One region of the Oceanispirochaeta sp. M1 genome, then DNA from elsewhere that is predicted to be linked to it. Evidence: riboswitches for the same ligand, from Rfam matches in the RefSeq annotation. Region 1 holds a riboswitch; each other region holds the start of a gene.
The links. A riboswitch is a leader RNA that binds a small molecule or an ion and turns the genes downstream of it on or off. The one in region 1 is predicted to bind molybdenum cofactor.
Positions count from the first base shown of each region.

Region 2: another riboswitch for molybdenum cofactor. It lies ahead of DV872_RS13350 (aldehyde ferredoxin oxidoreductase family protein); the one in region 1 lies ahead of DV872_RS01485 (extracellular solute-binding protein).
Region 3: another riboswitch for molybdenum cofactor. It lies ahead of DV872_RS00865 (Ig-like domain-containing protein); the one in region 1 lies ahead of DV872_RS01485 (extracellular solute-binding protein).

Region 1 is NZ_QQPQ01000002.1:60,564-68,870, reverse strand. It holds gene DV872_RS01490 (hypothetical protein) at 1-1,061, opposite strand, end outside; gene DV872_RS01485 (extracellular solute-binding protein) at 1,085-2,569, opposite strand; molybdenum cofactor riboswitch at 2,559-2,694, opposite strand; gene DV872_RS01480 (YhcH/YjgK/YiaL family protein) at 2,770-3,228, opposite strand; gene DV872_RS01475 (amidohydrolase family protein) at 3,358-4,983, opposite strand; gene dctP (TRAP transporter substrate-binding protein DctP) at 5,257-6,252, shown strand; gene DV872_RS01465 (TRAP transporter small permease) at 6,350-6,880, shown strand; gene DV872_RS01460 (TRAP transporter large permease) at 6,894-8,177, shown strand; gene DV872_RS01455 (mannonate dehydratase) at 8,196-8,307, shown strand, end outside.
Region 2 is NZ_QQPQ01000017.1:9,021-17,327, forward strand. It holds gene iolD (3D-(3,5/4)-trihydroxycyclohexane-1,2-dione acylhydrolase (decyclizing)) at 1-1,774, shown strand, start outside; gene iolE (myo-inosose-2 dehydratase) at 1,784-2,677, shown strand; gene iolG (inositol 2-dehydrogenase) at 2,707-3,720, shown strand; gene DV872_RS13345 (FadR/GntR family transcriptional regulator) at 3,846-4,550, opposite strand; molybdenum cofactor riboswitch at 4,740-4,867, shown strand; gene DV872_RS13350 (aldehyde ferredoxin oxidoreductase family protein) at 4,932-6,662, shown strand; gene DV872_RS13355 (hypothetical protein) at 6,662-7,096, shown strand; gene DV872_RS13360 (MoaD/ThiS family protein) at 7,093-7,326, shown strand; gene DV872_RS13365 (GTP-binding protein) at 7,354-8,298, opposite strand.
Region 3 is NZ_QQPQ01000001.1:211,881-220,187, forward strand. It holds gene DV872_RS00855 (MFS transporter) at 1-1,188, opposite strand, end outside; gene DV872_RS00860 (endonuclease/exonuclease/phosphatase family protein) at 1,196-2,290, opposite strand; molybdenum cofactor riboswitch at 2,427-2,583, shown strand; gene DV872_RS00865 (Ig-like domain-containing protein) at 2,637-3,068, shown strand; gene DV872_RS00870 (iron ABC transporter permease) at 3,150-4,106, shown strand; gene DV872_RS00875 (ABC transporter ATP-binding protein) at 4,103-4,924, shown strand; gene DV872_RS00880 (ABC transporter substrate-binding protein) at 4,978-6,057, shown strand; gene DV872_RS00885 (hypothetical protein) at 6,059-6,829, shown strand; gene pabB (aminodeoxychorismate synthase component I) at 6,838-8,307, opposite strand, start outside.

The DNA.
Region 1 (8,307 bases):
TGACGGTCAAAAACTTCTGTCAGATCTTTCTGTACAATAGTCAGACCGAAGTCTTTAAAGGGTTCACCCTCTGTTACGATCTTCTTGATCATTCGTGCAGATACATGGCCGGTAATATTGGGGTTCTGTGGACCTACTTTTACCAGACGTATATAGCCGGGATCTTCGGGCATGTACTCACCATTTTCTTTAAATGCCAGAATCCAGTCTCCATCGGTCTGATCCAGGAGCATGTCTCCCCCGTAACTCATTTCATAACCATCCATGGCAATAATCTTGATGGCGGACTCGACTGTTACGTCCATTGATTTTGAAAGCAGGGGAATCAGTTTGACTCCACCGTAAATCCCATCAGTCGTATTACCGTAGCTGTTAGTGAAACTGCCTTTGTCTTCTACGTAAATATCCATGGCTTCCAGGTCGGCAATAGTGTAGGAAGATATATTGTTATTGATATCTAATATAAAATCAAAGCTGTTCTGTGTAAGATCAACAGCTGCCAGGCTGAGTTCAATGCTAACCAGATTACGTACCCATGCCTTGCCTGTAAGATTACCGGCAATCTGGGGAGATACGGTTTCGCCGTCTATACTGTCCACCAGTAGGACTTCTTCAGAAGAGGCATCGGCGCTGTTGAAGCTGGCACTGTATCCGTCTGCGGCAGTCAGTGTTATGTCATAGCCTTCTTTCCAGAGATCTTCCTGGAATTCATAGGGCATGCCGCCTGAGGGATCATCAACCATAGCGACAATATCCTTCAGGAGTATTCCACTGTAGAGCTTTGTTTCACCCTTTTTTTCAAGGCTCATCTCAACAGAGCTTCCATCTTCAGCTTCCTTCCAGGAGCTGAGCTGGCTCTGCCACAACTCATCGTTGCGTACTCCCATCAGTTCAATTCTCCAGCCCTCTCCTGCGGGAGTCGCAGAGGAAATATCATCCACTTCTGCCACAGCAGCTTCACTGTTCCCCCCATTTTCTGCGGCTACGGGATTGCCTTCAGTTGCGCATCCTATGGTGAACAGCAGGAATGCCGTCAGCACCAGATACAATAATTTTTTCATCTCAAACTCCTTTATAAAACCAATTAATTTTTTATTGAATTGTTCATCAGGGTCTGTCCCTTCTCCAGAGTCTGGTGTACCGACAACTGGCCTGAGAGTGCGAACCTGAGAAGTTTCCACATATTATTCTTATAGATGCTGTATATCTGCTGTGGAGGGACCACGGTTCCTCTTACTACAGTTGATTTAAGAAGGGAGAGATATCCGTATGATATTCCCGGGATATCCAGTACATCAACTCTGGCCGGAAGTTTTGCTAATGCAGGACAGAATCTTTGCTGTACTCCCGCACCGATCATATGCTGCAGAAATCGGCGGGCCAGAATGGGATGTTTAGTCTGCCGGGTCATACAGAAGGACTTGAAATCCAGTAGAGGAGAGAGAGGAATCCCTGTCATCTGATTTATAGGGTAGGGGAGAACTCCGAACTCCAGCCCCAGAGACTCGAAGTAGGGGACAGCATAAGAGCCGCTCATTATCATTCCTACTTTCCCTGCAATAAACAGGGCATCCATGGCATCTCTTTCAAGGGGGCTCAAAAGTTTTTCTTCCTTTAAGTCGAGGATATAATTCAATGCCTCTTCTGTCGCTTTATCATTGACTGTGATTATTCCCTTAGAATCTATAAGCTCCCCTTTTCCAAAGGAAACCTGAAAGGGAATCAGCCAGTTGGAGGAGTAGGCATTCCAGGCCAGAGGATGAATCTTGTTATTCCTCTCTCTTATCTGCCGGGCTGCCAGCTCCATATCATTTAATGTCCAGTCGGGAGAGGGTACTGAATCAAGCAGATTCCTGTTGTAATAGATCAGCTGTGTATCAAAGTAGAACGGGAGGGCCCATAGTTTGTTGTTGAGAGTAAAGGCTTCAGTACCCTGTATGATAAGATCTGGAGTTTTTATATATCCAAGGTTCTGAACAGCCCTGGCTGAAACCAGTTTTTCTACGGCACTGGATTGGATCATCACAAGGTCAGGTACATCTCCTCTGGCCCTTACAACTGAATGTAGTTTCGAATCGGGACTGGGAACTTCTACTGCCTTGATACTGATGTTGTGGTGGTCTGCAAAGTTTTCAATTTCATCTTTGAGAGCATCAACACCTTCCCAGGACAGCCAGACCTCCAATTCATCAGATTCCATGGCTGTTCCCTTGAAATTCAGCTGAGTCAGGTCATGATAAATCCTGTCTTTGAATATCAGACTGAGGCCTGATGAATTATCTTCACTTACCAGTAGGGCCTCGGCCCAGTATTCACCCAGGTCATCATTTTTTAAAAGATTTTTTGATCCGGCGTTGCGGATATCCATCTCATATACTTCCTCCATAAGAGGCAGTGTTTCGAGAAGTGAGCAGCCTTTATAATAAAGGCCGTCGAATGAGTATGTTGATTTTCTCAGGTACTCTGAGTCCATAAGCCTCAGAATGTCTGATGTCCTATAGCTGTACTCCTCTGAAAAGAGAAGGACCGGTATAAGGATTATCAGAAGGATAATTCCTGCACGTTTCAATGTATTTCCTTTCCAAACACGGGAGGCTGTTCTGTTTCCGGAACAACCCTGCGGGCAAAGACTCATGGATCGTGCCTGGAAAAGGCAGAATCTGTAGAGGCAGAACCTCGGAAATTAGTTAATAGCTGTTATTCTATTGCGCCGCAACCTTCGGGTCAAGATCCCATAAAGGTTCCGGCGTGTTTATCAGAAACAGATGATTACTTTTTGATCTTTAGAACCAGTTTTTTCACCTCTCCGGCAGTCCTGCCTCTGATGCTGCAGCCCGGCATATGAGAATCCTCGGGGTAGAACACTGCAAAGTCTTTGACATCAAGTTCACACTCAGTAAAAGATGTATGAGAGTAGAGTTCAACATCTGTATCTGGATTATATTCTGTTGTAACTGTTAAATAATCAGGAGTGGTGTAGCCCATCATTTCGGAACCGGAGATCATATACTGAATATCAATATAGTTTCTGTGTGCTTCAAACTGCTTTTCATTGACAGCCTTAGTTGTGTAGCCCTGAACCAGAGCGAAGATATTGTCTCCGTCTATTTCATAGCGGCCGAGTTCCATGGATTTCAGATCTGATTCCCGGATGAAATCAAAGGCTTTTTTAAAGCTCTTGTGGAGTACTTCGTATTTTGCCGCATTGGCGATTGTATCTAATATCATTACAATTCCTTCTGTTCCCGGGAATTTGGTTTCTCGGGGAGTTCATCACCCCTGGAGAGAATCTCTCCAGAGTTGATAGTTTAACTTACTATAGCTTGTACTGAACTGTGAATATATAGGGTCCCATAATTAGATGTGGATAAACATTCCCGGCATTTCACTGCCTACAGGATTTATCTCTTTAGCTGTTTCAGGAGTTAAAAGCATCTTCCCATTGATTATGACCCTTTTTATTCCTTCTGGTGGAAGAGGAATCCCATTCTCATCTTCCCTGTCGCTGATGGTTTTCTCATTTAATACAACCAGATCGGCATAGTATCCTTTTCTGATATATCCCCGCTTTGGTATTCCCAGTCTTTCCGCAGTGGCTCCGGTCATCTTTCTAATGCTCTCTTCGATACTTTGAATATTGTGCTCCCGGCTCAGTTTGAGGATGCGGGGGATAGAGCCGTAGATTGCAGGGTTATTTATACCCTCTCTTTCCATCCATGCATCAGTCTGATAATGGACTTGAGGGTGGGCGATCATCCTTTTTAAAATCTCGGGATTGGAATATCGCTCCATCAGGACGGCGGCAGTACCGTTACTCAGACGGACAAGATCGCAGAGAGTCTTAAAGCTGCTCTGTCCAAGGTTCCGGGCAATTTCTGATAGATACAATCCATTATATTTTTTCCATTCGGGATATACGGTATTTGTTACTCTGATCTGCTCAAATCCAAAGCCTAGAACAAGCTCCATTGCCTTTATTTCCACCCAGAGTCTCTTCAAGGCTGACTTACTTTCCACATTCTTATTAAGGTCTGCCAGAAACCATTCAGGGAGGATTACATTTATTCTGCTGGCACCTAGTGAATAGCCATAGGTATCAAAGTGGATATCCACCCCTCTGACTTTGGCATCCTCCAGAAGCTTGAATGCCTTATCCGCACTTTTCCAGCTCTGTGAGCCTACAAAGATCAGATGAGAGAACTGGAGGCGGACTCCAGTCTCTTCAGCCAGTTCGATCATATCCTGAATTGCCAGAATATGGTGGGGAGTTCCGAAGGGTTTCATAGGATAGGTTCCGGAAACAGCAGAGGCTGCTCTCGGGTGTACCGCAAGTACCTTATTATGGGATTTTACCAGCTCTGCTACGGCTTTCAGCTCTTTTTTGTCGGCAAAAATACCGGGTTCATATTGGAGACCCAGGGAAATCCCGCAGGCTCCCTGCTTCAGACTCTCATCCAGAAGACTCAGAAGCTGCTTCAGTTCTGCATCTGTCAGGGGATTCGCATCGTAGCCTCTGATGGAGGTTCTTGTGGTTCCATGACCTACATAAGAGAGGATATTCATGGGGCTGCCGTTCTCTTTGATATGTTCTTTATAACCTGCTGCATTCTGCCAGCTGAGTTTTGCCCGGCCTGAACGGAAGATATTATCACTCAGAAGTTCTCTATAGGGATGGGATACGGGGAAACCGAAAGTACTGAAACCGCAGTTTCCACCTACTGCAGTTGTGATTCCCTGCTGAAGAAAGGGCATCATCAATTCCCTGCTTCCTTCGTTTCCGGCAAACCAGTCAAGGTGGGAATGAATGTCTATAAACCCAGGCGCCACAATATGGTCCTCACAGTCTATCTGAGGAAGACCGTCATCAGGAGTCTCCTCCTGTATTCTGATAATTTTTTCATCTTCAATTAGAATATTACCCTCTTTGGCGGTAGATCCTGTTCCGTCGATGATACGACCGTTTGTGAGCCAGTAGCTTTTCATTTTTATTTTCCTTTTTTAAAACTGAGGCATGAATATTTTTCCCTATGCTTCCATAGTTCCAAAATATAATAACATGGTTTGAGTGATAACTCATTCAAATTTATTTCATCCATAACGGCAAGAGAATTTGTTTCAAATATTGCTCTCCATAAGCTCCTGTTCTCCGGCACTTTCATGGATCAATAGTTAACAGAGTTAAAATATTGTAATAATTGTTGCCAAATGCATACTTGTATGGTAGTGTGTTTGTATATTATATCAAAGGAGAACTTTGTGAAGAAAAATCTTATTATTCTTGTAGTTCTGTCTCTTCTACTGAGCGGCAACATTTTTGCCGGCGGTCAGCAGGAAGGCGGAGACGCGTCTATGGCTCAAGCCACTAAATTATTTATTGCCGGTACCAGCGGTAAGGAAGACACACAGTCCATGGGTCATTTTGACTATGCAGAAAGATTGAATGCAACTGGAGCTTTTGCTGCAGAAGTTAAGATCAACGCTGTAATGGGTGAAACTGATGATGTTACCGAACAGGCTATTCAGGGTGTTCCTGTAATCAATGCTACCGACCCCGGTCGTCTGGCTGCCTATGTTCCCGAATTCGGTCTGGTTCAGATGCCTTATCTGCTCCCCGATTACACCTACCTGAACAAAATCAGAGATACCAAGCTTTATGCTAAATGGGACAAAGATTTCCAGGAAAAAGGTCTGAAACTGGTTACTGTTAACGGTTATTCCGGTGTTAGAAGCTGGGTAACAGACTTTCCTGTAACAACACCTGCTGATCTTAAGGGTGTTAAAATCAGAACTATCGGTTCCGATCTTTTCGTAAACTCTGTAAATGCAATGGGTGCTATCGCTACTGCTCTACCCTGGGCTGAGACATATCAGGGAATGGAACAGGGTGTTGTAGACGGATGTGAAGCTCAGATCCCCGGTATCTACTCCATGAGATTCTATGAAATTAAATCTTATGTAAGTCTTTCCGAGCACTTTACTCTGATTGCCTCAATGGTAACCGGTACTAAGTTTTTCGACGGACTTTCTGCTGAAAACCAGACAATCCTTCTGGATACAGCTTTTGATGCTTACAAAGACAACCAGGAAGTTGTTGTTTCCAAGTCCAAAGATTATATCAAGGAAATGGAAGCTGCGGGTGTTACTTTTCTCGAAATTGACAAGACTCCCTTTGTAGACGCTGTACAGTCTGTATACGTAGACATGGGATTCTCTGAACTGAAAGACGATCTCTACGCAGAGCTTGGACTTTAATTCACAGTCAAATTAACCATTAATTAAAATAAGCCGGCAGCTTGTCCGAAAGTATGAACTGCCGGCTATTTTTTATAACCCGAGTATTGAGGAATAGATGAGAAAGATATACGAGATCTATTGTAAAATACAGGAAATGATTGTGGGGACAGTATTTGTTTCAATCGTTATCCTGATTTTTTCAGCCGCTTTTTTCAGACAGTTTGATAAACCCATTGTCTGGGCGGATGATATTGCCAAGTTTCTTTTTTCCTGGGCCGCTTTTCTTGGCGCAGATGTTGCCATGAGACATTCCCGCCTTGTCGGTGTGGATCTGCTTGTGAAAAAGTTCAATCCTAAAATCGGTAAAATTGTACAGTTATTTGTATTTTTAATAATTATTGCATTGCTTTCGGCCTTTGTTATTTATGGTACTAAACTGAGCATAGAGAGTGTGGACAGAAGTTTTCAGACCCTGTCGAATTTCAGTTATTCCATAGTTACAGCATCCCTGCCGGTGTCTTCTCTGATGATGATTCTGACAGCCTGTATCAAGATTGCCAAAATAGGCATCAACTTTAAGGATGATGAATATAATGTTCTTCGCGATATTCCCGGGGATGAAGCTCCCGTTAAAAGCTGTTGCTAGGAGTTAAAACGAAATGACATTACTTGTAATTACTTTTTTCTTTTTATTGGCTATTAATATGCCCATCGGTTTTACCATTGGTATCTCCGGAGCGGTCTTTTTTCTCACCAGTGATATGATCCCCTTTTCCATTACGGTTCAGAGGGTTGTTGCACAGACCCAGTCCATCGCTTTTCTGGCGGTTCCCTTCTTTATCTTTGCAGGAAACCTGATGAATAAGACCGGAATCACCTCTCGTCTTCTCCGCTTTTCTTCTCTTCTCACAAGAAGAATGGCCGGTGGTATGGCTCAGGTGAATGTTGTACTCAGTACCATGATGGGCGGTGTATCAGGGTCGGCTGTAGCAGATGCTTCCATGCAGGCCCGTATTCTCGGTCATAACATGGTAAAGAAGGGGTATCCAAGAGGATATACTGCAGGAATCACCTGTCTCTCCTCCCTGATTACAGCTACCATTCCACCAAGTCTGGGCCTGATCCTTTATGGATTTGTCGGAGAGGTCTCTATCGGTAAACTTTTTATTGCCGGTATTGTTCCCGGATTTCTAATGATGGTATTCCTGATGGCTACAGTAAGCATTACTGCCAATAAGCATAAATATGATATGCCCGATCTGAGTGTGGAAAAAATCACATTTAAAGAAGTCTGGGTAGATCTTAAAGACTCAATCTGGGCTCTTATGTTTCCAGTCATTCTAATCGTTGGAATCCGTTTTGGATTGTTTACACCTTCTGAAGCAGGGGCCTTTGCAGTTGTATATGCCCTGTTTGTAGGTAAATTCATCTATAAGGAACTGACCTGGGATAAATTCAGGGCTGCCTTGAAGGATTCCTTTATTGATAACGGTGCAATCATCCTGATTATTGCCCTCTCCGGTATCTTCGGTTATGCCCTCTCTCTTGAGAATGTCCCCGGACAGATCGGATCACTCCTTGTGGGAATCACCAGTCATCCTCAGATTATGCTGATCATCATTGTCCTCTTCCTGGCTGTTGCCGGTATGTTTATTGACAGTAATGTAAGCGTTCTGCTTTTGACTCCTATTTTTCTTCCTGTTGTGAAGGACCTGGGGGTTGATCCCGTACATTTCGGAATCCTGATGATGACCATTGTTACAATGGGCTGCATGACTCCTCCTGTGGGAACTGCGCTGTATACGGTATGTCAGATACTGGATGCTCCGCTTGAAGATTTTGTTAAAGAAACCATGCCTTTCTATCTGGCCGTAATCTTTCTGGTTATCGTGCTGATATTCATCCCCGATGTGGTTATGTTTCTGCCGAATTTGATTTACTGATAAGGATAAGATAAGTTTATGAAAATGAGCCTCAGATGGTTTGGGAAAGGACATGACAGTGTTTCCCTGGAACAGATACGTCAAATTCCAGGAGTTGGCGGAGTTATCCCTACTCTTTACAACACAGTTC
Region 2 (8,307 bases), on a different contig from region 1:
TATATTCGGACACGGATGTGTTGTCGGGATAGGGGAGGCTCTTCAGGAGCCTGATCACTCTCTCAAATTCTACCAGGGACATAATGAACAGGGTATGGCCCATGCGGCTATTGCCTATGCAAAACAGAATAACCGCCGGAAAATAATGGCCGTGACTTCCTCCATCGGCCCCGGTGCACTCAATATGGTGACAGCTGCCGGCCTGGCTTCAGTTAACAGAATCCCGGTCTTACTCCTTCCGGGTGATTCTTTTGCCTGCCGGCAGCCCGATCCCGTCCTTCAGCAGATGGAGCAGTTTAATGACAGTACTGTAACCAGCAATGATGCCTTCCGCTCTGTCTGCCGTTACTGGGACAGAGTCAGCCGCCCCGAGCAGCTGATGTCTGCGGCCATGAATGCCATGCGTGTTCTTACCGATCCTGCTGATACGGGTGCAGTCTGTCTGGCCCTGCCCCAGGATGTACAGGCGGAAGCCTGGGACTATCCGGTGGAATTCTTTGAAAAACGGGTTCACTTCATTGAGCGCCGTTCTCTATCAGATGATGCTGTTAAGAGAGCTGCTTCAGTAATTACTGAAAGCAGTAAACCCCTTGTTGTCTGCGGCGGAGGAGTCCGCTATTCAGAGGCCGGAGAAGCTTTGGCCTCATTTTGTGAGAAATTCAATATTCCCTTTGGCGAAACACAGGCCGGTAAAAGTGCAGTGACCTGGGACAATCCCATGAATCTTGGAGGCCTCGGAGTCACAGGAGGTCTGGCAGCCAATGTTATTGCTGCGGAAACAGATCTTGTTATTGCTGTGGGAACAAGACTTTCAGACTTCACTACTGCAAGTAAATCATCATTTAAAAGGGATAATGTAAAAGTTCTCTCCCTAAACGTTAACAGTTTTGATGCCTATAAGATGAATGCTTTTCCCTTCCTCTGTGATGCGAAAGCAGGACTGGACTCACTGAGTGCAGAACTGGAGAAAAAGGGATGGAAATCCTCTTACAGCAGTGAAATTGAAGATGCAAGAGCTGCCTGGAAAAAGGAAGTAGATCATCTCTATTCTGATAATGAACTGGGACCCAATGGAATCTACTCACAGCTCAGAGCTCTTGGGATTATGAATGAAGAGATTTTTGATAAGGATGCAATTATTGTAGGTGCTTCCGGAAGTCTTCCCGGTGATCTGCAGAGAGTCTGGAGATCAAGACATAAAGATACCTACCATATGGAATATGGATTTTCCTGCATGGGCTATGAAGTTTCCGGCGCTGTAGGTGCAAAAATTGCCGCACCTGATCAGGAGGTCTACTCCATGACCGGTGATGCCAGTTTTGTAATGCTCCATTCAGAACTGCTTACCAGCATACAGGAAGGCGTCAAAATCAATATCATGCTCTTTGATAATAACGGATTCGGCTGTATTGATAATCTGCAGACCAGCCAGGGGATTCCCAAGTTCGGCTGTGAATTAAAATATCGAAATCCTGAGACAGGACGTCTTGATGAAGGTGGAAAACCGATTCCCGTAGATTATGCAAAAATAGCCGAAGGTTATGGATGCAGAGTCTGGAGAGTTCATAATTCAGAAGAGCTTAGAACGGCTCTGGCTGAAGCTAAAGAGAGTCCTGTAACTACACTCCTTGATATCAAGGTTGATTTTGACTCCATGTCAGAAGGATATGAAAGCTGGTGGAGAGTCGGTACACCCGAAGTTTCCAAAAAAGAAGCTGTTCTCAAAGCCAATAAAGAACTTGTTAAAAATATTGCAGAAGCAAAACAGTATTAGAGGTAAAAAATGAATAAAGACAATGTAAAACTGGCCATGGCTCCCATCGGCTGGACCAACGACGATATGCCCGATCTCGGTGCGGAAGTCACATTTGAACAGTGTGTCAGTGAAATGGCTCTGGCAGGGTATGCAGGTTCTGAAGTGGGAAATAAATATCCTAAAGATCCGGCAGTCCTGAAAGAGCATCTGGATCTGAGAGGGCTGAAAATCTGTAATCAGTGGTTCAGTTCTTTTCTGGCTTCACAGCCCTTCGAGCAGGTTGAAAAAGATTTCAGAGCCCAGCTCTCTTTCCTGAAAGCCATGGGTGCCGATGTTATCGGTCCTTCAGAGCAGACACGTTCCTGCCAGGGTGATACAACTACATCCGTTTTCAGTGGAAAAGCTGTATTAAGCACAGAAGAGTTCGCTCAGATGTGTAATGGAATGAATAAACTGGGACATATTGCCAATGAAGAAGGTCTTAAGCTGGCTTTTCATCATCATATGGGAACAGGTGTGCAGACTGTTGAAGAGACAGAACGATTTCTGAATGACACAGATCCTGCAAAGGTCTCTCTACTCTTTGATGCCGGGCATTTTGCCTTTTCCGGAGAAGATCCCGTTGCAGCATTGAAAAAGTTTATTGGAAGGGTAGGCCATGTTCATCTTAAAGATATGAGAACTGATGTCTATGCTGATGTAAAGTCCAATGATTCATCCTTTCTTGATGCTGTCAGACAGGGTGTCTTTACAGTCCCCGGTGATGGTTCAATCGATTTTCCTTCAATCTTCAGTATTCTGGAACAGAATGAATACAGAGGCTGGATGGTTGTTGAGGCAGAACAGGACCCGGCTAAAGCCAACCCCTTTGCATATGCCAAGATGGCCAGAGATTACATAAGAAAAAATACAGGTATCTGAGAAATAGTTTTCAGAACCGGGAGATAAAAATGAAGAAAAAATTGAATATCGGCATCATAGGTGCCGGAAGAATCGGAAGGGTACATGCCGAAGGAATCTGTAATCAGATTTCCGGAGCATCAGTTAAAACTATGGCTGACCCATTTATGAATGATGAGACTGCTGCCTGGGCACAGTCCATGGGTGTTGAATCAACAACTAAAGAATACAAGGATATTCTAGCTGATTCAGAAATTGATGCTGTTCTTATCTGTACTCCTACAGATACACATGCACAGATTACAAGAGAAGCGGCAAAGGCAGGAAAGCATATCTTCTGTGAAAAACCCATTGACCTTGATGTCGAAAGTATCAAGCAGACTCTGGCAATTGTTGAGGAAGCGGGTGTGAAGTTCCAGATTGGATTCAACAGACGTTTTGATCACAACTTCAGAGCCGTAAAAGATGCTGTGGAGGCTGGCAAAGTCGGTGATCCCCACATGATTAAGATCGTTTCAAGAGATCCCTCACCACCCCCCATCGAATATGTAAAAAGTTCCGGTGGTATGTTTGTTGATATGACCATCCATGATTTTGATATGGTCCGTTATTTAAGCGGCAGTGAAGTAGAAGAAATTTTTGTTCAGGGTGCTGTGCTTGTTGATCCCGAAATAGGAAAGGCCGGTGATATTGATACCGCACTGATAACTATGAAATTTGCCAATGGTGCTATCGGTTGTATCGATAACTCCAGAAAAGCGGCCTATGGATATGATCAGCGTGCTGAAGTTTTCGGCAGTAAGGGATCTGTTGCGACTGGAAATGATACACAGTCTACGGCAGTACTCAGTACTGAAGATGGAATCATTTCTGAAAAACCTTTTCACTTCTTTCTTGAGCGTTATATGGCTTCCTTTGTACAGGAACTGAGAGAGTTCTGTGAGGCTATTATCAATGATACAGATACTCCCCTGGGCGGCATTGACGCATTGAGACCCGTACAGATTGCAATTGCAGCTGGTGAATCTTTGAAAACAGGAAAGCCTGTAAAACTCAATTATTAATTAAGCAATAGAACAGCTTGAAAAGCCGTTTCTTCGAGAGTTGCCTTCTTTAATGAAGGAACTCAAGGGGAAGCGGTTTTTTTATTGGATTTTAAATAATTAAGGGAATAATCGAGGCTGAATGATCAGCGGATATTCAGGCGGCTTTCAATATTTTCGATATGAGAGCTGAAGGTTACAACTGACTGGTTGATTTCACCGGATCTGATTGTATCAACAATATGCTGATGTTCAGAAACAATCAGAGAACGGTCGGAATAATCATCCTGGGATTTTACTATCTCTTCATACATAAAGGATTTAAGAGTCTGGTATATGGCATAGAATAGAGTGTTTCCGGTACTCTTAACTATGATGTTATGGAAATTGTAATCAGCTTCTACGGTTGTTTCAGGAGAGGCCGATTCAATTCCGGCTTTCATCTCATCAACCTCTTTCTGCAGCTCTTTCAGGACTTCTTCAACGGCTTCAGATTTTTCCATAGACTGTCTTGTCAGGTTTATTACACTCCAGAGTTCGATTGCTCCTCGGGTCTCGATAAGTTCATGTTGTTCTTCTTTACCCATCAAAATGGCCCAGGAGAGTGCTTCGGTGGAAATATTAGCTCTGTCTGAAAGAAAAGTGCCCTTGGCAGCTTTGGATTTCAGGACTCCGAGATAATTGAATATTTTTATGGCTTCACGAACTGAGGAGCGGCCTATTCCGAAACGTGCTGCAAGTTCATGTTCTGTAGGCAGTTTGTCTCCCGGTTGATACTCTCCGGAGGCAATAAGCTCTTTTATCTGCTCCATTACCTGCTCTACAACTGTTTTTTGACGAATTTTGGCCATCTATGACTCCTATTGTATGACAATACAACATTTGTAGAATTCAGACAACAGAGAAGGCATAATTTAAAGATTTAATTCATAATATATGGGCCTTGGATTTTTATCCTCCGATTTCTGATTTGTACACATGAATTGTTAATATAAAGTAACAATTTCATTTACAAATGACCAATCTATAATATACTTAAATTCAGCGTACTTCTCCGAGTCTTTATTCCTAAAGTCTTTTATTAAGACAAAGGAATTCTGACCGTAAGGGTTCTGGAGAGAAATCTCAGAGCCTTCCGTGTTTGAAAAGGAGATACACCGTCCGGACTTTTAGATATCCGGGTTCAAATACGGGAAATATGGACTGTTGAGGTCCTTATAAAGGAGTTAAGTATGGATAAGATTCTGCGCATCAAAATGGGTTCCACTCCGGAATATGTTATTGAAGATGTGGGTGATTATGCCGGTATCGGCGGAAGAGCACTCACTACTAAAGTAATTTTCAAAGAAGTTCCTCCTCTCTGTCACCCTCTGGGTCCTGAAAATAAGCTGGCCATTGCTCCCGGTATGATGTCCGGTTCAGCCGCAGCTATCTCCGGAAGACTCTCGGTAGGTTGTAAGAGCCCCCTCACCGGTGGAATCAAAGAATCCAATGCAGGAGGACAGGCCGCCCAGGTTCTGGCCCGTATCGGTTATGCCGCAATTATTCTTGAAGGACAATCTCCTGAGGGTAAACTCTATACTCTTGTTGTAAAAAAAGATGAAATCTCAATTGTAGAGGCCACTGATATCACTGGACTGAATAACTATGATGTTGTTGAAAAATTAGTCGCAAAATATGGCGACAAGGCTGCCTATATGTCTATCGGTACAGCAGGAGAGAGAAAACTGGCAGCGTCTTCTATTGCCTGTACTGATGTTGAACTCAGACCCACAAGACATTGCGGACGTGGCGGTGTGGGAGCCGTAATGGCAGCAAAGGGAATCAAGGCCATTGTTCTTGATGACAGCGGATGTTCAGTGAGAAAACCTGTAAATGAAGATGCCTTCAAGGCTGCCAATAAGCTTTTTATCAAGGGAATTAAGGCTCATGGTGTTTCGGGTCAGGGACTCCCTGCGTATGGAACCAATGTTCTTGCCAATATAATAAACGAGGCTGGTGGATTCCCTGTAAATAACTTCTCAAAGGGTCAGTTTCCCAATGTTCATAAAATCAGCGGTGAGACACTGGCTGAAACAGAAACAGCCCGGGGTGGCAAGGCAACCCATGGATGTCACAGAGGCTGTGTCATTCAGTGCTCCGGTACCTATGTGGACAAGGAAGGTAATTACGTCACCAAGCAGCCCGAATATGAAACAGTCTGGGCCCATGGACCCAACTGCGGCATAGATGATCTTGATGCCATTGCTCAGATGGATAGAATGGATGATGACTTCGGTCTGGATACAATTGAAATGGGAGCCACCATTGCGGTTGCTATGGATGCAGGTATGGCCGAATTCGGTGATGCCAAAGCTGCCATTAAACTTCTTCAGGAAGTAGGGGATGGAACTCCAATGGGTCGAATCCTTGGAAGCGGCGCCGCTGTGACTGCAAAGGCATTCGGTCTTGAAAGAGCTCCCGTTGTCAAGGGACAGGCTATGCCTGCCTACGATCCCAGACCCATACAGGGAATTGGTGTTACCTATGCGACTACCCCTCAGGGTGCCGACCATACTGCGGGATATGCCATTGCCACAAATATTCTTAAAGTGGGCGGATTTGTAGATCCTCTTAAACCTCAGGGACAGATTGAACTCTCAAGAAATCTCCAGATTGCCACTGCGGCCATCGACTCTACGGGAATGTGTCTCTTTATTGCATTCCCCATTCTTGATCAGCCTGAAACTTTCAATGCCTTTGTAGATCTTATAAATGCATTTTTCGGCCTGAGTATGACTGCAGATGATGTGACCGCACTTGGTAAATCTGTTCTGACAATGGAGCGGGATTTCAATAAGGGTGCAGGATTCACAAAAGAGGATGACCGTCTGCCTATGTATTTCAAGAGAGAAAAACTGGCACCCCACGATGCAGTTTTTGAAGTAACAGATGAGGAACTGGATGAGGTCTTTAACTGGTAATGCGAAGAATTGATAAAGGATCATGTGACGGAATCTTCCTGAGCAGCGTCCTTCAGCAGGGTGTTCTTGTTGAGTACATGCCCGGGGAGACTGTCACATCTTTTATCCTCAGAATCCTCTCTCTTGATCCTGAAGGGATGGAGAGGGAGGTACAGACCCTTATCCTGAATAACGGCTGTGTGGATGAACCTGATTCCACCAGGCTGGTTTCCGGGGATACAATTGTATTGTCCGGAGCCATGCCCGGTCTGGTGGGGGCCATGCTCCGCTCTAACAGTCCCATCAAGGCCATGCGGAAGAGCATGAGCAGCGGTGAGGATAGAAGGATCAAGGTTGACGGAAATCTTGTGCGTCTCAAACTGTTCAATACTGTTCTTTCTGATCATAAAAATGATATTCTGGAACTGGGTTTTTATGCGGAGGATGTGGTTTGAGTGCAGGGGTTGTTAAAGTAAAAACATTTGCGACACTGAGTACTCTCTTTCCATCGGTTCCGGATTTTCCTCTTCAAACAGGGGATCGTGTGCTGGATATAATGAACAGAATGGGTATCCCACCGAAAAAAGTAACTATTATTTTTGTCAACAATGTCCATGCCGAACCGCACAGTCCTCTCAAAGACGGTGATGTGCTCGGACTCTTTCCGCCAATAGGTGGAGGTTGAGAGATTGGGGGGGGATATTCAGCCTTGTCAATTTCCTATGATCTGAGTGAATACCTTTTTCAAGTAGGCTCTATGCTCTTTCATGCAGAAGAGAGTAAGAATTGTTTCCTTGAGCAATCCTGAATCTTCAGGATAAATGGAATCCTCTGAAAGTATCTCCCCGTCAAACTGAATACTCTTCCAGCTGCTTTCTTGGGGAATCAGAGCCTTAAGTCTGATGATTTTCTCACTGTTTTCTGATATCAGAGATTTCAGCACTTCCGAATTTTCTTTAAGGGCTCCCTGAAATGAGAGCTGCTCAATTCCATCTTTACCCGTATCTATCATTTTCGCCTGTAAAAGAAAGGGCATCATGCCCCTGGGGAGATCCTCTTCTCTTTTATCCTGAGCTTCCGGTCTGGTCCATGTTCCGTTTCTGGATTCCGAGAATCCGGAAATTCCCGGATAATGACGCTGCAGTTTTTCTCTGATTTCTTTCAGAAGATCAGAAGCATGAATGTCCGCTTTTGTAATCAGCACATAGGGCTTTCCTTCAAACTGCCTGGAGTAGGCGGGAAGATAATCATGGAAGCGTTTGAACTGAATTGCATCCGTACAGACCAGTACTTCATCCACCAGGAGTTTGTCGGCACTGAAGTTGGTGCTGATACTTTTTTTCATCTCCCAGGGAACGGCCAGGCCGGTGGCTTCAATATAGATATGATCCGGTTTTTCATCGTTTACTATGGTGAGAAGATTCTGGAGCAGTTTCTCCTTGAGACTGCAGCAGATACAGCCGCCTTTAATCTCCTTCTTGGAATAATCTCCCTTTTCAATAAGAAGGGCATCGATATTAACATCTCCGAAATCATTTATCAGAATTGCTGTTCTCTGCCCTTCTGGTAAATCCCTGATTATATTGTTGAGGATTGTTGTTTTCCCACTTCCAAGGAAACCGCCGATGATTGTAATTTTGATTGGATTCTCTGACATGATCTGATT
Region 3 (8,307 bases), on a different contig from region 1:
GAATGATGAGATCCCGGCCAATGCCGCTCCTATTCCAAAGGCGTCAGATAGAATCCCGAAGCTGACGGACAACAGGGCTGTAATGATGGTTTTCCACTGGGACTGAACCGAGAGAACGGAAGTCAGGATCTCATTGGATGTATTATCAGAAATAAATCCCGTAAGGATCGGTTTCCTTATGTTTTCAATAATATAAATACCCATGAATGCTATAAGAGCAAGTATCCATAACTCTACCCCATACAGAATTCCGCAGATAATTCCAGATGAAAAACCAAGAAGAAGGGTTGTGAGAGCTATGCTCTTCTCCCGGTTTCCTGCAATTTGTGATGCCATCCTGGAAGCTCTGGATGTGATTAGATAGATCAGAAAATACATGATCCCTATAAATAATCCGTTCTTCTTCTCTATCTCAGTATCCTGTAGAAGAGGTATGAGTATAATCACATTCACCATAACCGGCTGAATATAGTCTTTAACGGCTTTCAAGTATGCTGAATGGGTGGCGGAAGTATTGAGGATGGAGAATACTTCCGGCTTTCTGATGACCGAGAACAGCTCTTTTACAGTCGCTTTTATGGAAAAAATTTCCTTTCTGACAGACTGCTCCGTTGACTTATCAAGTTCCCCCGGATAGGACATTATCAGCAGAAAATTGATTACATAGGGGATTATAGAATATAGGAAGATCATCTCATAGGAGCCGTTATAGAATATAATAATCCCCGCTATAAGGGATGATAATGCGGCGCCTTTTTGAGACCAGGATCGGGTATGTCCGTAGTAGGCAATCTTCATGTTATCCATTTTATTTATCTTCAGATAATCCATAAGTATCCCCTTATGGGTTCCTGAGCGGAATGCCTCAGCTATTCCGTAAAAAAGGAAGGCGAAAAAGAAAAGCCAGTAGTTATCTGAGATATAAAAAATCAGAAATGAAATAATATAAACAAGAAGTGATGCGATAAGAGAACGCTTTCTGCCAAAGTTGTCTGCAATGATTCCTGAGGGTATTTCAAAAAGATTGGTGGTAATTTCACGTAGAGCATAAAGAGTTCCAATCTGTGTAAAGTTCAAACCCTTCTCAATAAGAAAAAGGATAAAGAAAGCATCAAAAAAACGGAGATTTTTCAGAAAACCATAGAAGCAGAATTTGTAGTACTGTCTGTTTTTAAGTATGTTTTCCATTTGCTTCCTATTTCATGCCGACTCGCAGCATAACTGGGTTATGATCGGAGTTTGCAAAATTCAGGTCGATTCCTTTCACTTCAAGAATATCAACATTGGGTGATACCAGGAAGCCGTCTATTACACATTTGAAACTCTTTCCCGCCTCATAAGGGTCTTTCAGTGAACGGTTTGTCGCCACTTTCGGATCAAAAGCCCAGGACCAACCCGGCATGGACCAGTCTTCAGGCAGGGGCTGGTAGAATTCCTGGGCAGTTTCAGTGGATGTGAACTGATCAGCATCGGTGCCCGGCATAAAGCTGTTCCAGTCTCCACCTATTACTACATACCGACCCTTCTCAAATTCCTCGGAGGCCAGCGTTTTTATGAACTCAAGCTGCTCTTTTTTAAGAAAACCGCCCTTGTCATAGGCCGATGTATGAAGGTTTATGAGAACCCACTCCCTTCCGGACTTTTCCGGTAGTACTGTCATAAGCAGGCAGCGGTCCAGAAAGAAAATCTTCTTGGGCCAGGTATAGTTACCCGGCAGGGCATGCCGCTCCGCCTTCTTCATTGTGTAATCAGAATATACTGCCAGGCCTGAATGGACTGAGCCGTACTGAGTGCCGATGATCCGGGGGGAGGGGATATATTTTACTCTGTAATTGGATGCAAAGGCATAGGATTTACCTCTGAGAATATCTGAAATCTGCTCCAGTTGATTATCTTTATAGGAGCGGGTACTTTTCCAGTCTATCTCCTGAAAGAAATAGATCTCTGCAGAACTCTCATTTATGGCCTTGTATATACCTTCTCTGTAAGAAACATACTCCTCTCGGGGAGCCCTGATGCGCTCTCCTTCATCCATAAAGAAATCCATGTCTCGGCCAAGGCCGCCGTAACCGATGTTCCAGTTGAAAATATCCAGAGTATCACCGGCAGTCTCCCGACTCTGATGAGTTATTGAGACTGCTTCAAGGTCTTCAGGCTTATAGTCAGTGAGGGTGAGCCATAAGATCAGAAGGATAAGGGGTATAAGAATAATCAGGCAGATTTTCAGCAGTGTTTTCATGTGTGAATCCCTTAATAACTCAACCATGGAGTGGGTTGTGTGTATAATCAAAAAATTTACTATAACATCAATTGTATTCAGGATGATTCTTTTTTTTTAATTCAGAAGGAAAAAGGCCTGCAATGAAAGGTCCTGTCTGCTTTGTATTCTCTGAAACTTCTTGTAGAAAGACTTATAGCGGTGTTAGTATGAATTAAATCTTCGAACTGTTGTTTTCTAAAGGATTTTCTCATGTAGAAATTATTCCATGAACTTCAGTCGGTGTACGGATATAAGTCTGTACCAAGGGTCTCTCGGGAAACTGACAGGCCTCCCTGTTGGAAAGGAGATACACCCTATTCGGATATTATATTCCGGCTCCTCTTTCATCACTACACTTTTCTTTTCAGGAGTTTCTATGTCATTTCAGTCTTTGCAGAAAAAAATCTTTGTTCTTATTGCTCTCAGTCTTCTGGTTCTGTCACCTCTTGCCGCCGGTGATAAAACCGTAATGCTTGACTCAAGTGATCCTCCTGCAGCTGCTGTTGATGTTTTGGTGGATGCAGAGTTTGTTCTGACCTTTACCAGCAATGTTATCAATATGAAGGTTTCAGATAACAACAGAAGCTGTTTTACCCTGCTTAATGACAATGGAGAATCGGTGGCCCTTGAGGTTCTTATGGCTGATGATCAGATTGAGCCTGAGTTTAAACGGATTATCAGAGTGAAAGCACATGAGAATCTGAATAAAGACTCTGGGTACTCAATTGTTATTTCCGGAAAGCTGAAGGCTAAAAACGGTTCCACCCTGGGAGAGGATACAACAATCTCTTTCCGGACTGCACCGTAAAAGTACCCGAATCCTGTGGAGTTCCTGAAGAGGCATAAATCCCTTTATTATATTCTTCTCATTTCTGTTCCACTCCTTGTCATGCTGGGCTCACTTTTTGTGGGGCGCTATCCTGTGGGAGGGGGGGATGTTCTGGGTAGCCTTGCTTCAGTATTCAGGGGCGGGCCGCTTAATGACGAGGGTCCCGAAAGCAGAATTATCCTCTATATCCGTCTTCCCCGGGCTATCCTGGGGATGCTTGTGGGAGGGAGTCTTGCTGTTTCCGGTGCATCCCTTCAGGGGCTGTTTCGTAATCCCCTTGTAAGTTCCGGAATGCTTGGTGTCAGCTCGGGTGCAGGCTTTGGTGCGGCACTGGCGATTATTCTTTTTGGTACCTCCATTATGACGATTGGTTTTTCCTTCCTCTTCGGGCTGCTGGCAGTGATTTTCAGCTTTATGGTGGGAAGAATATATAATGCCAAGGCACATATCACTCTTGTTCTGGGAGGGATGGTGATCAGTTCACTCTTTTCAGCCATGCTCTCATTTCTCAAATATGTGGCCGATCCCTATGATCAGCTTCCTGCTATTGTTTTCTGGCTTATGGGGAGTCTGGCTTCAGCCCGGTATCAGGATATTCTTATTGCAGGAATTCCCATGCTGGCCGGTTGTCTGGGACTCATCTTATTCAGTTATAGAATCAATGTACTCTCCATGGGTGAACGGGAGGCCGGGACTCTGGGAATCAATGTTCCCGCTGCCCGCATCTTTGTTGTTATATGCACCACCCTGGCTACAGCAGCTGCGGTCTGTGTGAGCGGCAGTATTAACTGGGTCGGCCTTATTATTCCCCACATGGGACGGATGATCGTGGGCAGTGACAATCGCTGGCTCCTTCCCTTCAGCTTCTCTCTGGGGGGCTGTTTTCTTATTGTGGTGGACCTGATTTCCCGTTCAATCAGCGGCAGTGAGCTTCCCCTTGGAATCCTTACATCATTTCTGGGAGCACCCTTCTTCATTTATCTCCTCTACCGGACAAAGGCACGGGGCTGGCAATGAAAGATCATCTCCTGGAAGTCGAAAATCTTCATTTCAGTTATGGCAGTAAACAGGTATTGAAAGGTCTGGATCTGAGTCTGGAAGAGGGAGAAGTCCTCTGTCTTCTGGGACCGAACGGCTGCGGCAAGACAACACTGCTGGACTGTATACTGAAGCTTCTTACCCCCCCTTCCGGATCTGTGACCATTATGGGGAAAGATCAGAAGAACCTGAATCCTCAGGAGCTGGCAAAAATTACAGCCTATGTTCCTCAAAAGCACAGCAGTCATTTTCCATTTACTGTTTCAGATTTTGTACTGATGGGACGGACTCCCTATACGGGTATTCTTGGAGCTCCGGGAAGAGAGGATCGGAAACTGGTGTTGAGGGTTCTGACAGAACTGGGTCTGGAAACCCTGAAGGACAAGGATTACTCAAGGCTCTCGGGAGGCGAAGCCCGTATGGTGCTTATCGCCAGAGCCCTGGTTCAGGAGGCACCCCTGCTGATTATGGATGAACCCGGGAGTCATCTGGATTACAGAAATGAGATCCTTATGCTTGAGACCATTCTTTCTCTTGTAAAAAACAGAAAGCGTTCGGTCCTCATGTCCACCCATTCTCCCAATCAGGTCTTTTTTCTTGAAAACTGCGGACTCCCTGTCAGGGCGGCAGTGCTGCAGGAGGGAATCATACAGGAATCTGGCAGGCCTATGGATATCCTGACTCCAGAAAATCTTAAAAGAGTGTACGGAGTCCGTACGGCTCTTGTAAATCATATGGACGGGAATCATTCCATAAACAATATAATTCCCATCCCTTCCAACAGAAAGGCTGAATAATGGATATAAGAAGATATAGGGAACGACAATTATTATTCCACGTGATCACCTTGATGATTTTTGTAGTCAGTCAGCAGCTGACAGCCCGCGGGATGCAGGATCAGCCGGAGCAGCTGAACCAGAATCTGTCTGAGGAGAGCTCTGTTCCGGAAGGACGATTGATTACAGATTCCTTCGGCCGGGAAGTGCTTATTCCCGAATCAGTTGAGCGAGTCGCCTGCCTATACGCCTTTTCCGGTCATGTCACCACCATGCTGGGCTGTGGTGAGGATATCGTTGCGGTTGTACCCGGGCTGAAAAGGGATAAAATGCTCAATCAGCTGAATCCCTCACTGGCAGATGCAGCGGTAACAACTCTTGACGGAGTGGTTCATATTGAAGAACTCCTCAAAATGGAACCCGATCTTGTTTTTCTGAAAGGAGAGAGTGCCCGTCTGGAAGCTGAAGTGGAGAAGCTGGAGCGTTTTGATATTCCCTATCTGGTTATTGAATACAAGAGTATTGAGGAACAGATGGAGGCCATCAGTATTATTGCTTCTGCACTGAACCGTGAGGAGAAGGGCCGGGAGTTTAATCATTACTACCAGCAGACCATGGACAGAGTGAAGAACCTCCTCAGCTCTCTACCCGCTGATAAACGGATCAGAGTCTATCACTCTGTGAATGAAGCGGTCCGAACCGATGCTGCCGGAACTCTACCGGCTGAATGGCTGGAGATCTGTGCTGTAGATAATGTCTCCATTGGAGAGACTCTTAAATTCAGAGACAATAAGTTTTTTGCCTCCCTGGAGCAGATTTATCTCTGGGACCCTGAAGTGATAATCTGCAATGAAGGCGGTGTAGACGAATATCTTTTGAGTAATGAGATGTGGGGCGGCTTAAAGGCGGTAAAGAATAAGGATGTGTATCAGATTCCCATCGGGATCTCACGCTGGGGACATCCCGGCGGTATGGAGACTCCCCTTGCCATTCTCTGGACAGCCGTCACTCTCTATCCTGAATATACTGGGGATATAAATCTCGATCAGGAGATCAGAGAGTTTTATTCCCGCTTCTTCTCTATCGATATTGATGATGAAACCATTGCCCGTATCAAAGATGGCAGCGGTATGCGTGCACCCAAGGGAGAGTAAAATGAAGCTGCTGATTGCCTTCGATGATACAGATAATCTAACCAGTCCGGGAACAGGCCACATCCTGGAAGACTTTAGAACCCTCAGCTCAGAGCGTGGCTGGGGACCTTCAAAGAGGATCTCCCGGCATCAGCTTTTTGTACATCCCGATGTTCCCTATACATCTCATAACAGCGCCATGTGCTTTGAACTGGAAATTGAAGAAGACCATCCTGATCTGGTGGATCAGATAGAAAAAGAAGCCGTGCGTTTTCTACAGGAGAGATCCGCTGAAGGTTCAGATCCGGGGCTCTGTATTCTTGAGTATCATAAACTCAGTAATAAAGATGAATTTATAAGCTTCGGACAGAGGGCCAAGGGGGAAGTCCTGAGCAAATCTGAGGCCTACGGTCTGGCCGAACGCTGTGGTATCCGCCTGTCCGAACACGGAGGAACGGGTGATGGGATAATCGGGGCTCTGGCAGGAACCGCTCTGCGCCTGCAAGGCATGGACGGCCGTTTTCGGGGACAGCTGGAGGGCCTGGAAGAGGGGAGAGCCTATGATTCCAAAGAGCTTCTGAATCATCCGGGAATAGACAGAATAGCCATTCTTGAACCCGGTGCAGTCCTGGATCATCTTCAGTATCATGATCCCTCAGAATCTCAGCTGTCAGTCCGCCTGATTGATAAACCAAAGACAATTCTGTACCAGGGTGAATCCCTCTTTCTTCTGAGCCGGGAAGAGACAGAAGAGTTGAGCAACTGGACAAGGACTCAACTCAAGCGCTTTTGAAATTATTCTCATTCACTGTAATTGACTCTCATAATACCTCTGACAGAATTGATAAGGTAGATTTCATCTGCTTCAGCTATTTCTGCTGCTTTGACAACTCTCTCCTTCAGAACTCCCTGTTCAAGCATCTCCTGTCTCATGGTACCGGCTAAAAGCCCACAGCTCACGGGAGGAGTGTAATGAATCCCTTTCAGAACAAGTACAATATTGGCAATGCAGCTCTCTGTGATTTCTCCCTGTTCATTCCATAGAAGTACATCATCATAATCAGGATTCTCCTTCAGAAGATTCTTATAGATCTCCCGTTCTGTAGTCTTATGAAAGAGAAATGGATTTCTGCTGCTCATAGGATAATCAGCTCTCTTCAAGGTCCTGAGGCCCTTGGAATCCTGCTCATTCAGGGGCTGTGCCTCAATGTGTATTTCTCCATCTCTATCAAGAAGCAGCCGTACTCTCTGAGCCTCTTCACCCCTGAAGCTTCCGGATGTTTTTTCTAAAGCCTTCTTAATATCTCCCGTTCTGCAGGGATAGTCAAAGTAGTCTGCCGATTCTTCAAGGCGTTTTATATGTCGTTCCAAAAGAATGAATCCATCTTCTTTTGTCCATTTCAGTGTTTCCAACAGTGAAAATACTCTCTCTTTTCTACTGAGAATACCTGTCTTTGTGAGTGACTCTTCATATTCCCCTTCCATTGTGGAGTCCCATACTACTCCACCTCCAGTTCCATATCGGGCTGTCTGTTCGTTTCGGTTCATCATGGCCGTCCGGATGGCTACATTGAACTGTGCCCTTCTATGGGGTCCCCAGTATCCTATTGAACCGGTATAGAGTCCCCGGGCTGTGGATTCAAGCTCTTTAATAATTTCCATTGTTCTGTACTTGGGGGCTCCGGTTATGGAGGCGCAGGGAAACAGGTTTTCAAGAATCTCCGGGATTTCTGCATCCGTTTGGGCATGGACTTCTGTTGTCATCTGCCAGAGTGTCGGGTATTTCTCAATTTCAAAGAGCCTGGGTACCCGGACTGTTCCGCTTCGGGCTATCCGTCCCAGATCATTTCGGATCATATCCACAATCATCATATTCTCGGCCCTGTTCTTCTCTGAATGGTAGAATTCCTGAGCAATCTTTCTATCTTCTTTGGTGGTCATTCCTCTGGGAGCTGTACCCTTCATCGGTTTTGTCATTATCCTATCCCCGTTCAGTGAGAAGAAAAGCTCGGGGGACGCAGAGGCTACCACCATATCACCGTAATCCAGATAGGCCCCGTATGAAGCATTTTGTGCCCTCTGCATCCGGCAGAACAGATCCCGGGGGTCTCCATTGAACTCTGCCTCCAGTCTGTATGTATAATTAACCTGATAACTGTGACCGGTTCTTATATATTCCTTTACAGCCGAAAACCCCTTATTGTATTCATCTTTGCTGATGCAGGGAGTCCACTTCAGTTCCTTATTATCTTTTTCACTGCTCTCAAAATG